3 regions of the Undibacterium sp. Ren11W genome follow, and region 3 is predicted to be linked to each of the others. Evidence: predicted binding sites of a transcription regulator. Region 3 holds the regulator's gene; each other region holds the start of a gene.
The links. Region 3 encodes sigma-54, which starts transcription at its own class of promoters, with help from an activator protein. Its sites were predicted from a motif close to TGGCANGNAANCTGCTTT; they were not measured.
Positions count from the first base shown of each region.

Region 1 (3,259 bases), on a different contig from region 3:
GCCAAACCGAGTCCGGCTAGAGTAACGCAAGAAATTATGCGGCTGCTGCAAGAATTTATCGGCGCTCACGAAGCAGAAATCATCAGCCACCCAAGCCAACGCCTGCATGTGCTGGCGGTACGCGGACGTGGCCGCTTGCAGGCGCCACAAAGCGAACTGAGCACTAAGCTAGGCTTTGCCAGCGCCGCGTTGGCCAACCTGGGCGCGCGCAAGCACCTGGCGCGCCATATGACACGCGTGGTGATCGGCGACAGCCGCGATACGCTGGCCTGGATGCCGAATCATTTCGATGCCTTCCAGACCGATTTTGTGGCGCTCAGCGCCGAGAATCTACTACCGTCCTTGCTGGCCTCCGGCACCCTACCTTTGATCATGCAACCGGTACGCCAGATCGCCGGCACGCCTGCCGGCACTTACTGGGACGGCGGCATGATCGACTACCATCTGCACTTTCCTTACGCGCAGCTGCAAGACAGGCACGGAGCCGGTTTGGTGCTGTATCCGCATTTTTCCGATCACATCATCCCCGGCTGGCTAGACAAGAGCCTGCCATGGCGACGCGCCAGCAAGGGAGAGCACAGCAGCTGGCTAGACAACCTCATCATGCTGTCGCCATCGGCTAGTTTCATACGCAACTTACCGCGTGCCAAACTACCCGATCGCACCGACTTTTTCCACTACGGACTAGATCACGACGCGCGCATACGCAACTGGAAACTGGCAATCAGCGCCAGCGCAAAACTAGCCGAAGCGTTTGCGGCATTTGTAGAGAAACCTGACATGGCAATAGTCAAGCCGCTCAATTTTTAATTTTCGAAAAGCACCTAGCCCAGCGCGCATATTCCATGCGGGTTGGCGAGCCTGCCCTGCCACCAGGCGCATGGGATATGCGTATTGGCGGGGGTGCATTTTGGATTTGGTGGAACTTGTCGCCAGCCTTGAATTGGCCTAAGCAACGCCTTGAGGCTCGATAAGCAAATAGGGAGGATACCGTAACACGGCAGCCTCCCTATTTAACTCAAGGACGCAATATTTAGACCGAACGGCGTCTGCGTATTGCAGCCAAACCGGTTAAGGCTGCGCCAAACAGCAAGACGCTGCTTGGCTCTGGTATGGCGGCCGCATCCGCTGGGCCGACGATTAATGCGGTACCTATGTCACAACAAGCTTGACCGGTAGTCATAGAAATAGAAGTAAAAGTACCGGTAGTATTTTGGTTACCCGTCAAGAAATGGAAAGCGCCGATATTATTGGCCGCACCATCCACAAAATAACTTCCTCCAACATTGCTAATCGCGGTCAAGCCATAAGTAATTCCGGCTTGCAAGGTGAACGACATTGCATTGGAAAACTTATATCCTGCACCAGTATCAAGAAAAGATTTTGGACCTGATTGAAACAGCAAAGCGCCAGAATTTGAATTGAAAATCAAAAAATTCAGATCGCTGTTGCCGTTGATATCGACGTCTACACCGAAACCGGTGAGGGTTTGTACCGAATCCACGGTCAGTCGGCCTATCGGTGCACTACCTGCAGAACGGATAGTTCTAAAGCTACCAGCGGCATCTTCATGCGTGATCATCGTCGCAGATGCCGTAGAAACAACGCCTGTTACACCGACCAATGCGATCATACTGGCAAGGGTTTTAAATGTTAATTTCATAATTATCCTAGTGTTAATTAAGGAGTATGCCTTGCCATCATCAATGCCAAAATATTTCCCAAAAGCAGCAAAATGACGTCTCATTCTATTAAGCAACTATTATGCCAATTTATAAGCCTTTGATTTTAAACATACTTTCCAAATGCCAATAAAATTTGGACCATGAAGTGTAAAAAAATCCGACACTTTTTTAAAGAAAATTTGGTTGAAATAATAAGAAAAATATCGTCTAAAGTGGAATTTTTGTATTTTTATTATGACATTTGTTATGCCCGCATTCGCCATTGCCAGAGATTATTAATTGGCCTAGGCATAAGTTACTAGCGCTGGGCGAAGCCAGCGTATTCAAAATCAACACGCCCCCACCCAGCTTATATTTCGAAATCTGCAACCAGGCCTGGCCCAACACGCATATCCCATGCGGGTTTGCGGGCATACCCAGCCACCATGCGCATGGGATATGCGCGTTGGCGGGGTACTTTTGAAAATTCCTATTTCTTGTTTGAGCTAGCCAAATCGTCGGTGCCACCGGCATCGGGCAGTTTGCGGCCGCGTTGTTGTAGCGCCTGGCGTAGCAGATATTCGACCTGCGCGTTAGCGCTGCGCAGCTCTTGGGCGGCCATGCGTTCTATCTCGGCCCATAAGACTGGATCGATACGCAAAGGGAAGGATTTTTTACCTGGGCTGGCCATAAGTTTTTTATGCGTTTCTCTTTTTTCTTTACGAATCGATACATAGATGCACGGATTTACTCATGCTTGCCATCAGCTCGCGCCTGGTCCTGCTCGAGTTCTTCTTTGCTGAGCGGAACAAATGCGCCCTGCATACGCATCCGTGCATGCCGCTCACCTTCTGGCGAGTTGTAATATTTAAACAGCTGATAAGCTAAGTAGACTCCAACTATGGCGAACAGTATCAAAACGAAAATCAGGGTATTGTTATTCATGAACACTCCTTACTACTGAAACTTGCATCGAGATGGCTGAGCGGTTTTTAAAAAACACATCAGTTGTAAAGCGTACCGGTGTTGATGATGGGTTGGGTCTCTTTATCCGAGCACAGTACCACCAGCAGGTTACTGACCATGGCGGCTTTACGCTCATCATCGAGCTCAACGATCTTACGTTCGGATAAGCCGCGCAACGCTTCTTCTACCATGCTCACTGCCCCATGCACGATCTTCTTGCGGGCACTGATAATGGCTTCGGCTTGCTGGCGGCGCAGCATGACTTGGGCGATCTCTTGCGCATACGCCAGATGCGTCAATTTGGCGTCTTCCACATCGATACCGGCGGCGGCGAAGCGGCTATGCAATTCTATGCGCATGGCATTGGCCACTACTTCCATGCCGGCTCTTAGGGTGGTCTCACCTTCGTGCAAATCCTCGCCGTCGTCATACGCGTATTGCGACGCCAGATGGCGTAAGGCGGCCTCGGCCTGAACATTCACGAAGCGCTCGAAATCGTCGACGTTGTAGATCGCCAGTGCGGTTTCTTCTACGCGCCAGACGATGGCAGCGCCGATCTCGACCGGATTACCGCGCTTGTCATTGACTTTCAAAGGCGGAGTATTCAGGGTGCGGGCGCGCAGGCTGAG
Region 1 covers NZ_JBMPPB010000003.1:81,581-84,839, forward strand. The annotation lists gene ACO0K8_RS09125 (patatin-like phospholipase family protein) at 1-810, shown strand, start outside; gene ACO0K8_RS09130 (PEP-CTERM sorting domain-containing protein) at 1,034-1,663, opposite strand; gene ACO0K8_RS09135 (hypothetical protein) at 2,155-2,355, opposite strand; gene ACO0K8_RS09140 (hypothetical protein) at 2,412-2,609, opposite strand; gene ACO0K8_RS09145 (SPFH domain-containing protein) at 2,669-3,259, opposite strand, start outside.
Region 1: ACO0K8_RS09130 (PEP-CTERM sorting domain-containing protein) is a predicted target of sigma-54. The motif match lies at 1,753-1,770, and genes of this name have one in related genera.

Region 2 (3,259 bases), on a different contig from region 3:
TGCGTGTGCTGATAAATTCATTGACGCGGACACGCACCGGCACGCAAGCCTGGCAGGTGTCGCAATGCGGGCGGTAGATGAAGATACCGCTGCGACGAAAACCATTTTGTATGAGTTCGGAGTAGACATCGGCATTGATCAGATGCGCTGGCGTCGCCACTTGCGAACGCGCCTGCAAGCCATCCAGATAGCTGCATGGATAAGGTGCCGTGGCATAGAACTGTATGCTGGAGAAAGGGAGGTCGTTAAGTTGAGTCACTTTTATTATGCCCGTTACGTCTCAGTGTTAACACTTTATGCCTAAAAACTCAACTATTGAAGGTCTTTAATGGCTCCCATATCGCGATCTCAGGCAATGCGGTGGCTAGATTGATGCGGCGTATAAACTCGCTTCTTGCAATCGGGCGCGCACCTAAGGTAGCCAGATGGGCAGTCTCTTGTTGGCAGTCTATCATTTTCACGCCGTGTGCGCGCAAGAAAAATATCAAATGAGCAATCGCGATTTTAGAGGCGTCGCTGACGCGGGCAAACATGGATTCTCCGTAAAACATTTTGCCTATGCAGACACCGTAGGCGCCACCGACTAATTCACCATCGAGCCAGACTTCCGACGAATGTGCGTAGCCGGCCTTATGTAAATCCGTATAGCCTTGGATGATATCGGGCGAGATCCAGGTGCCGGCGCCATCGCGGCGCGGCGCGGCACAGGCACGCATGACGTCGGCGAAGGCGCTGTCAAAACGTATTTCCCAGCGGGTATCTTTGGCGACCTTCTTCAGTGTTTTTTTTAAGCTGTCCGAGAGCTTAAACTCATCCGTCATCAAGACCATACGTGGGTCGGTAGACCACCAGAGTATCGGTTGCCCCTCTGAGTACCAGGGGAAAATCCCATGTCTATAGGCATCTAACAGGCGCGCGGCAGATAGATCGGCACCTGCTGCCAGCAAGCCGGCAGCCTCTTGATCGGCAGCCAGGGCCTTGCTTACGTCTGGGAAGGGGCTATCGAGTTCCAGCCAGGGAATCATGTTCGCCCTTGGGCGATTTGCATGCTGCGCACCAAAAAGGCGCTATATTTTGGTGCGAAATTGTCGTTAGTCATGAGCGTGGAAAAATTCGGTATATAAATCAAGGATTTAAATTTGCACTAAATTGGTACATTTATTGCTTTGCTAGTGCGTCAGTATTTAATATTTGCACATTTATCGGGAGATTCTATATGGATGCACATAAAAGTGGCGCGGATGCCTTGTTTATCTTGCTTGGGGCGATCATGATTTTAGCCATGCACGCGGGTTTTGCTTTCCTTGAGCTGGGTACAGTACGTAAAAAAAACCAAGTTAATGCTTTGGTTAAAATTATCGTCGATTTTGCCGTGTCAACCATTGCGTATTTTTTCGTCGGTTATGGTATCGCCTACGGCATGCAGTTTTATGCCAGTGCCGATGTGCTAGTAGAGCGTAATGGCTTTGAGCTGGTCAAGTTTTTTTTCTTGCTAACCTTTGCGGCGGCAATTCCTGCCATTATCTCCGGCGGTATCGCTGAGCGCGCCAAATTCTATCCACAATTGATCGCGACCGCCTTATTGGTTGGGGTCTTATATCCGTTTTTTGAAGGAATAGCCTGGAATCAGCGTTTCGGCATTCAAGCCTGGCTCAAAGCGATGTTCTCAGAAGAATTCCATGATTTTGCCGGCTCGGTGGTGGTGCATGCTTTTGGCGGATGGGTGGCCTTGCCAGCCGTTATGCTATTGGGTGCACGGCGCGGACGGTATATGAAAAACGGCGCGATTGCAGCGCATCCGCCCTCTAGTATCCCGTTTCTGGCTTTAGGTGCCTGGATTCTGACAGTGGGTTGGTTCGGCTTTAATGTCATGAGCGCCCAGACGCTCGATAAGATGAACGGCCTGGTAGCGATCAATTCTTTGATGGCGATGGTGGGCGGTACTTTGGTGGCGCTAGTCTTAGGTAAAAACGATCCTGGTTTCGTGTATAACGGGCCTTTGGCGGGCTTGGTGGCGGTTTGTGCCGGATCCGATTTAATGCATCCGTTGGGGGCCTTGGTAACAGGCGGGATTGCCGGCGCGATTTTTGTCTGGATGTTTACCTGGACCCAAAATAAATGGAAGGTCGACGATGTGCTTGGGGTCTGGCCGCTGCACGGCTTGTGCGGCGCGTGGGGTGGGATTGCCGCCGGGATCTTTGGCTTGAAATCGCTAGGTGGCTTAGGCGGGGTCAGCTTTGCCTCGCAATTGGCTGGCACCGCTCTGGGAATTTCAATTGCGCTATTGGGTAGCTGGGCGATTTACGGCAGTCTTAAAAAACTGATGGGGATACGTTTGGATCCTGAGGAGGAATTTGAAGGTGCCGATCTGTCTATACACAAGGTTTCATCTACCGCCGAGCGAGAAACTAGTTGGTAGTTACTTGAATGTTTCAATCGCGCATGGCTTGAAACAGGTCATGCGTATGGAGTTCATAGTTGCCGCCTTGCTTGACCTTGGCCAAATCTGCGAAGAAAAATTTGAGTGTATTGCTCACTGTCGGGAAGGCAATCTCAGCCCAGGGGATTTCTTGCTCACTAAATAGTCGCACCTCTAAACTTTCAGTCCCCGCCAGATAATCGAGGTCTAATAAAGTGGCGCGATAAAATAGGTGGACCTGATTAACGTGCGGAACATTTAGCATAGAGAATAGTTCATGCAGGGCGATATTGGCGCCAGCCTCTTCTTCGGTTTCTCTCTGTGCTGCCTGACTGGTGGTTTCGTTGTTTTCCATGAAGCCAGCTGGCAGTGTCCAATAGCCATAGCGCGGCTCGATCGCTCGCTTACATAATAGAATCTTGATTGCGCCGTCTTGGGTCCATACCGGGATTGATCCAACCACGAGTTTAGGATTTTGATAGTGAATGGTCTTGCACGCCGAGCAAACGTGACGTTCGCGAGTATCGTCTGCGGGAATTTCAATGACGATGGGGGCGGCGCATTCGGGGCAAAATTTCATGGTGCAGATTAGTAGTAAAAGGGAAGCCTAAAGTGTAGCACCGGATCGCACGAGGCTAGGATAAACTCAGCACTACATTCTGATACCCATACTGTTTAGGATTGGGTAATCTGATAAAGCATTTGCGCAAAGCAGCATATTCATGTATAGTTCTACATATCAGACGCGGGGTGGAGCAGTCTGGCAGCTCGTCGGGCTCATAACCCGAAGGTCGTAGGTTCAAATCCTGCCCCCGCAACCAGTTTCATTAAAAAAGCCAC
Region 2 covers NZ_JBMPPB010000005.1:130,823-134,081, forward strand. The annotation lists gene ACO0K8_RS13020 (arginyltransferase) at 1-259, opposite strand, end outside; gene aat (leucyl/phenylalanyl-tRNA--protein transferase) at 309-1,025, opposite strand; gene ACO0K8_RS13030 (ammonium transporter) at 1,217-2,419, shown strand; gene ACO0K8_RS13035 (NUDIX hydrolase) at 2,433-2,999, opposite strand; tRNA gene ACO0K8_RS13040 (tRNA-Met) at 3,164-3,240, shown strand.
Region 2: ACO0K8_RS13030 (ammonium transporter) is a predicted target of sigma-54. The motif match lies at 1,151-1,168, and genes of this name have one in related genera.

Region 3 (3,259 bases):
CTGTATTGAGCTTAATATATGATTACTCATAGGATCTGGTATTTAGTGAAGGTGATTGGGATGGGATAAGAAAAATCAACTAGTGCCAGCCTGGTCACGCAATCTGCATGCGGCTTGCAGCCGAGATAGGCTGGAAACCCGCATGAATAGTGCGTGTTAGGCATGCTGCCATTTTGAAATTTAATCAGCAGCGAGTGCAGGATGTTCTTGTGCCCATGTTTTATCGAAATTTTAGATTGCCATTTTATCGAAATTTGTCCGCTAATCAAATGAATCTGTGAAGAGATTCGAAAGGTGCAAAGAGACAATCGCAGCCCTACAAAAACGATTGCACAAGATGTTTTTTTTGCAGATGCACATATCTCTTTTGCCAACAAAAAAGGACGCTGAAGCGTCCTAGTTTTGGGTTCCCTTTGTGGGTTGATAGTTTTACACTGAGGCTGGATCAGGAATATGTTTGATCGCTTGATGCGGATGTTCCTGAATTTTGTCTTTGTGTTTAATGACTTGCCTGTCTAGTTTGTCTATCAGTGTGTCGATGGCAGCATACAGATCCTGCGCCAGACTTTCAACGTGAATATCTTTACCGCTGATGTGCAGATTAATATCTGCTTTATGACGTTTGTCCTTTTCTCGGAGCTTGTCGACCGTCAGGATGACGGCGATATCAATGACTTGATCGAAGTGTCGCCTGATACGTTCTAGCTTGTTTTGTACATGTTCACGAATTGCAGGAGTTACTTCAAGGTGATGACCACTGATGGTGAGATTCATAAAACGCTCCTATGGTGATGTTACTTGATGACACTATCGCTATTACTATGCGCCCAATCTGAAAAACCTGTTTGAGCTAAATCATATATAGCAATCTAACGCAAAATTTCAAGAACAATTTTTACAAAGATTTTCGCAAACTGACCGGTGGAATTTTAAGGGCTTCGCGGTACTTGGCGACTGTGCGGCGCGCAATGACCATCCCTTGTTCACCCAGCATGTCTGCAATCTTGCTATCAGAGAGTGGGCTTTTCTGGTTTTCTGCTCCTATCAATTGTTTGATGAGTGCTCGTATCGCCGTCGATGATGCTTCACCCCCTGTTTCAGTGGCGACATGGCTACCGAAAAAATACTTCAACTCAAACATACCATGTGGGGTCAGCATGTATTTCTGAGTGGTCACACGAGAAATTGTACTCTCATGTAAACCCAGTGTATCAGCAATTTCGCGCAAAACAAGAGGGCGCATCGCGACCGCTCCATGTGTGAAAAAATTCCGTTGTCTTTCGACTATTGCTTGCGAAACCCGTAAAATCGTCTCGAAACGTTGCCGCATATTTTTGATCAGCCAGCGTGCTTCCTGCAACTGGGGATTAAGACTGCCATCCCCACGATTTTGCTTCATGATATTGGCGTACATGCTATTGACACGCAGCTTAGGCATGATGTCCTGGTTCAATAACACTTGCCATCCATCAGCAGATTTTTTGACTATTACATCCGGCACCACATAGTCGGAACTACTGACTGCAAACTCGGCGCCAGGTTTGGGTTTGCATAAACGTATCACCACCTGTGCCTCGCGCAAATCCTCATCGTCACAATTAAAAACCTTCTTTAAGCGAGCAAAATCGCGTTGTGCAAATAAACCTAATTGTGTTTCTACGATGGCAAGTGCGAGGCGTCGGGTGACGAAAGCGATTTTGGGCAGGCGTTTGATCTGCAGCGCCAGGCACTCGGAGCAGTTACGTGCGCCAACACCGGCAGGATCAAAACTTTGTACCATGAGCAAGGCAAAACTCAGCTCTTCAGGCTCAACCAATAGTTCTAGAGGGATGCTGGAATGAATATCTTCCAGGCTCTCTATCAGATAACCGCTATCATCGAGGGCGTCGATTACCAGTTCCACCAAGGCCAGATCGCGCGGTTCGCGCAGATTCAGACGCATTTGCTCCAGCAAATGTTCTTTAAGTGAAATATGCGCCGCTTCTAACTGCGGTCTTCCCTCATCCTCTTCCGAGGATTTACTGCCTTGCGGAGCATCGTCAAAACTCCACTCGGTTTCGCTAGGGCTGACACTATCGGCCGCGTTGCTAACTTCTGAGATCTCGCTGGAGTCGGTATTGGCGTTACTCTGATCTTCAGCAGAACTGACGCCGAACTCCGTTTCAGACCGTGATTCAGTACTGCCAATGGCGCCGTCCGCCAACAAGCGTACCGCGCTATCGAGTGGATTATCGACGCGCTCTAGCATGGGATTTTCTATCAGCAAGTTTTCTAGTTCTTGATGCAGTTCCAGCGTGGACAATTGCAGTAGCCGTATCGATTGTTGCAATTGTGGCGTGAGTGCCAGATGTTGCGAGGTGCGTAGCTGCAGGCTTTGCTTCATGCTGAGTGTGATTTCCGCTACATGCGGAAATGCTCTCCCAAATAGACGCGCCTGACCGATTCGTTGCTGATGATTTCTTCTGGACTACCGCTGGCTAATACGGCACCCTGATTAATGATGCAAGCGTGGTCACAAATGCCTAAGGTTTCGCGCACATTGTGATCTGTGATCAAGACGCCTATGCCGCGATTTTTTAAAAAAACCACGATGCGCTGTATCTCTATGACGGCAATCGGATCGACCCCGGCAAACGGTTCATCAAGCAGGACGAAACGGGGATTGGTTGCCAGTGCGCGGGCAATTTCTACCCGTCTGCGCTCACCACCAGATAGCGATAGCGCTGGATTCTCTCGCAAACCTTCGATTTGTAAGTCGTCGAGTAGGGCATCGAGACGTTGCTCGATGGCAGCTTTGCTCAGAGATTTTCCGTGTTCATCGGTTTGTAGTTCGAGTACAGCGCGGATATTGTCCTCCACCGACAACTTGCGAAATACTGAAGCCTCTTGCGGTAAGTAAGATAAGCCGAGTTTGGCGCGCTGGTGTATCGGCATGCGCGAGATATCAACGCCGTCGATATCGATTTTTCCTGCATCTGAGGGGACCAGGCCCACGATCATGTAGAAGGACGTGGTTTTACCAGCGCCATTCGGGCCTAGTAAGCCGACTACTTCGCCACTTTTTACTTCTAAAGAAACATCGCGCACTACCTGGCGCGCCCCATAGCGTTTTTGTAAACCCTGGATGACGAGTGTACTAGTCATAATTATTTGGCTGGAGTATTCATGTTGACTGGCTTTGCCGGTTTAGGTTGCAGCGTCAATTTCACACGCCCAGCCCCAGGCACATGGGTGCCGGTAGTGGTATTTGTGGCGAGAA
Region 3 covers NZ_JBMPPB010000008.1:81,898-85,156, reverse strand. The annotation lists gene ACO0K8_RS16950 (enoyl-CoA hydratase/isomerase family protein) at 1-30, opposite strand, end outside; gene hpf (ribosome hibernation-promoting factor, HPF/YfiA family) at 430-774, opposite strand; gene ACO0K8_RS16940 (RNA polymerase factor sigma-54) at 896-2,383, opposite strand; gene lptB (LPS export ABC transporter ATP-binding protein) at 2,401-3,144, opposite strand; gene lptA (lipopolysaccharide transport periplasmic protein LptA) at 3,147-3,259, opposite strand, start outside.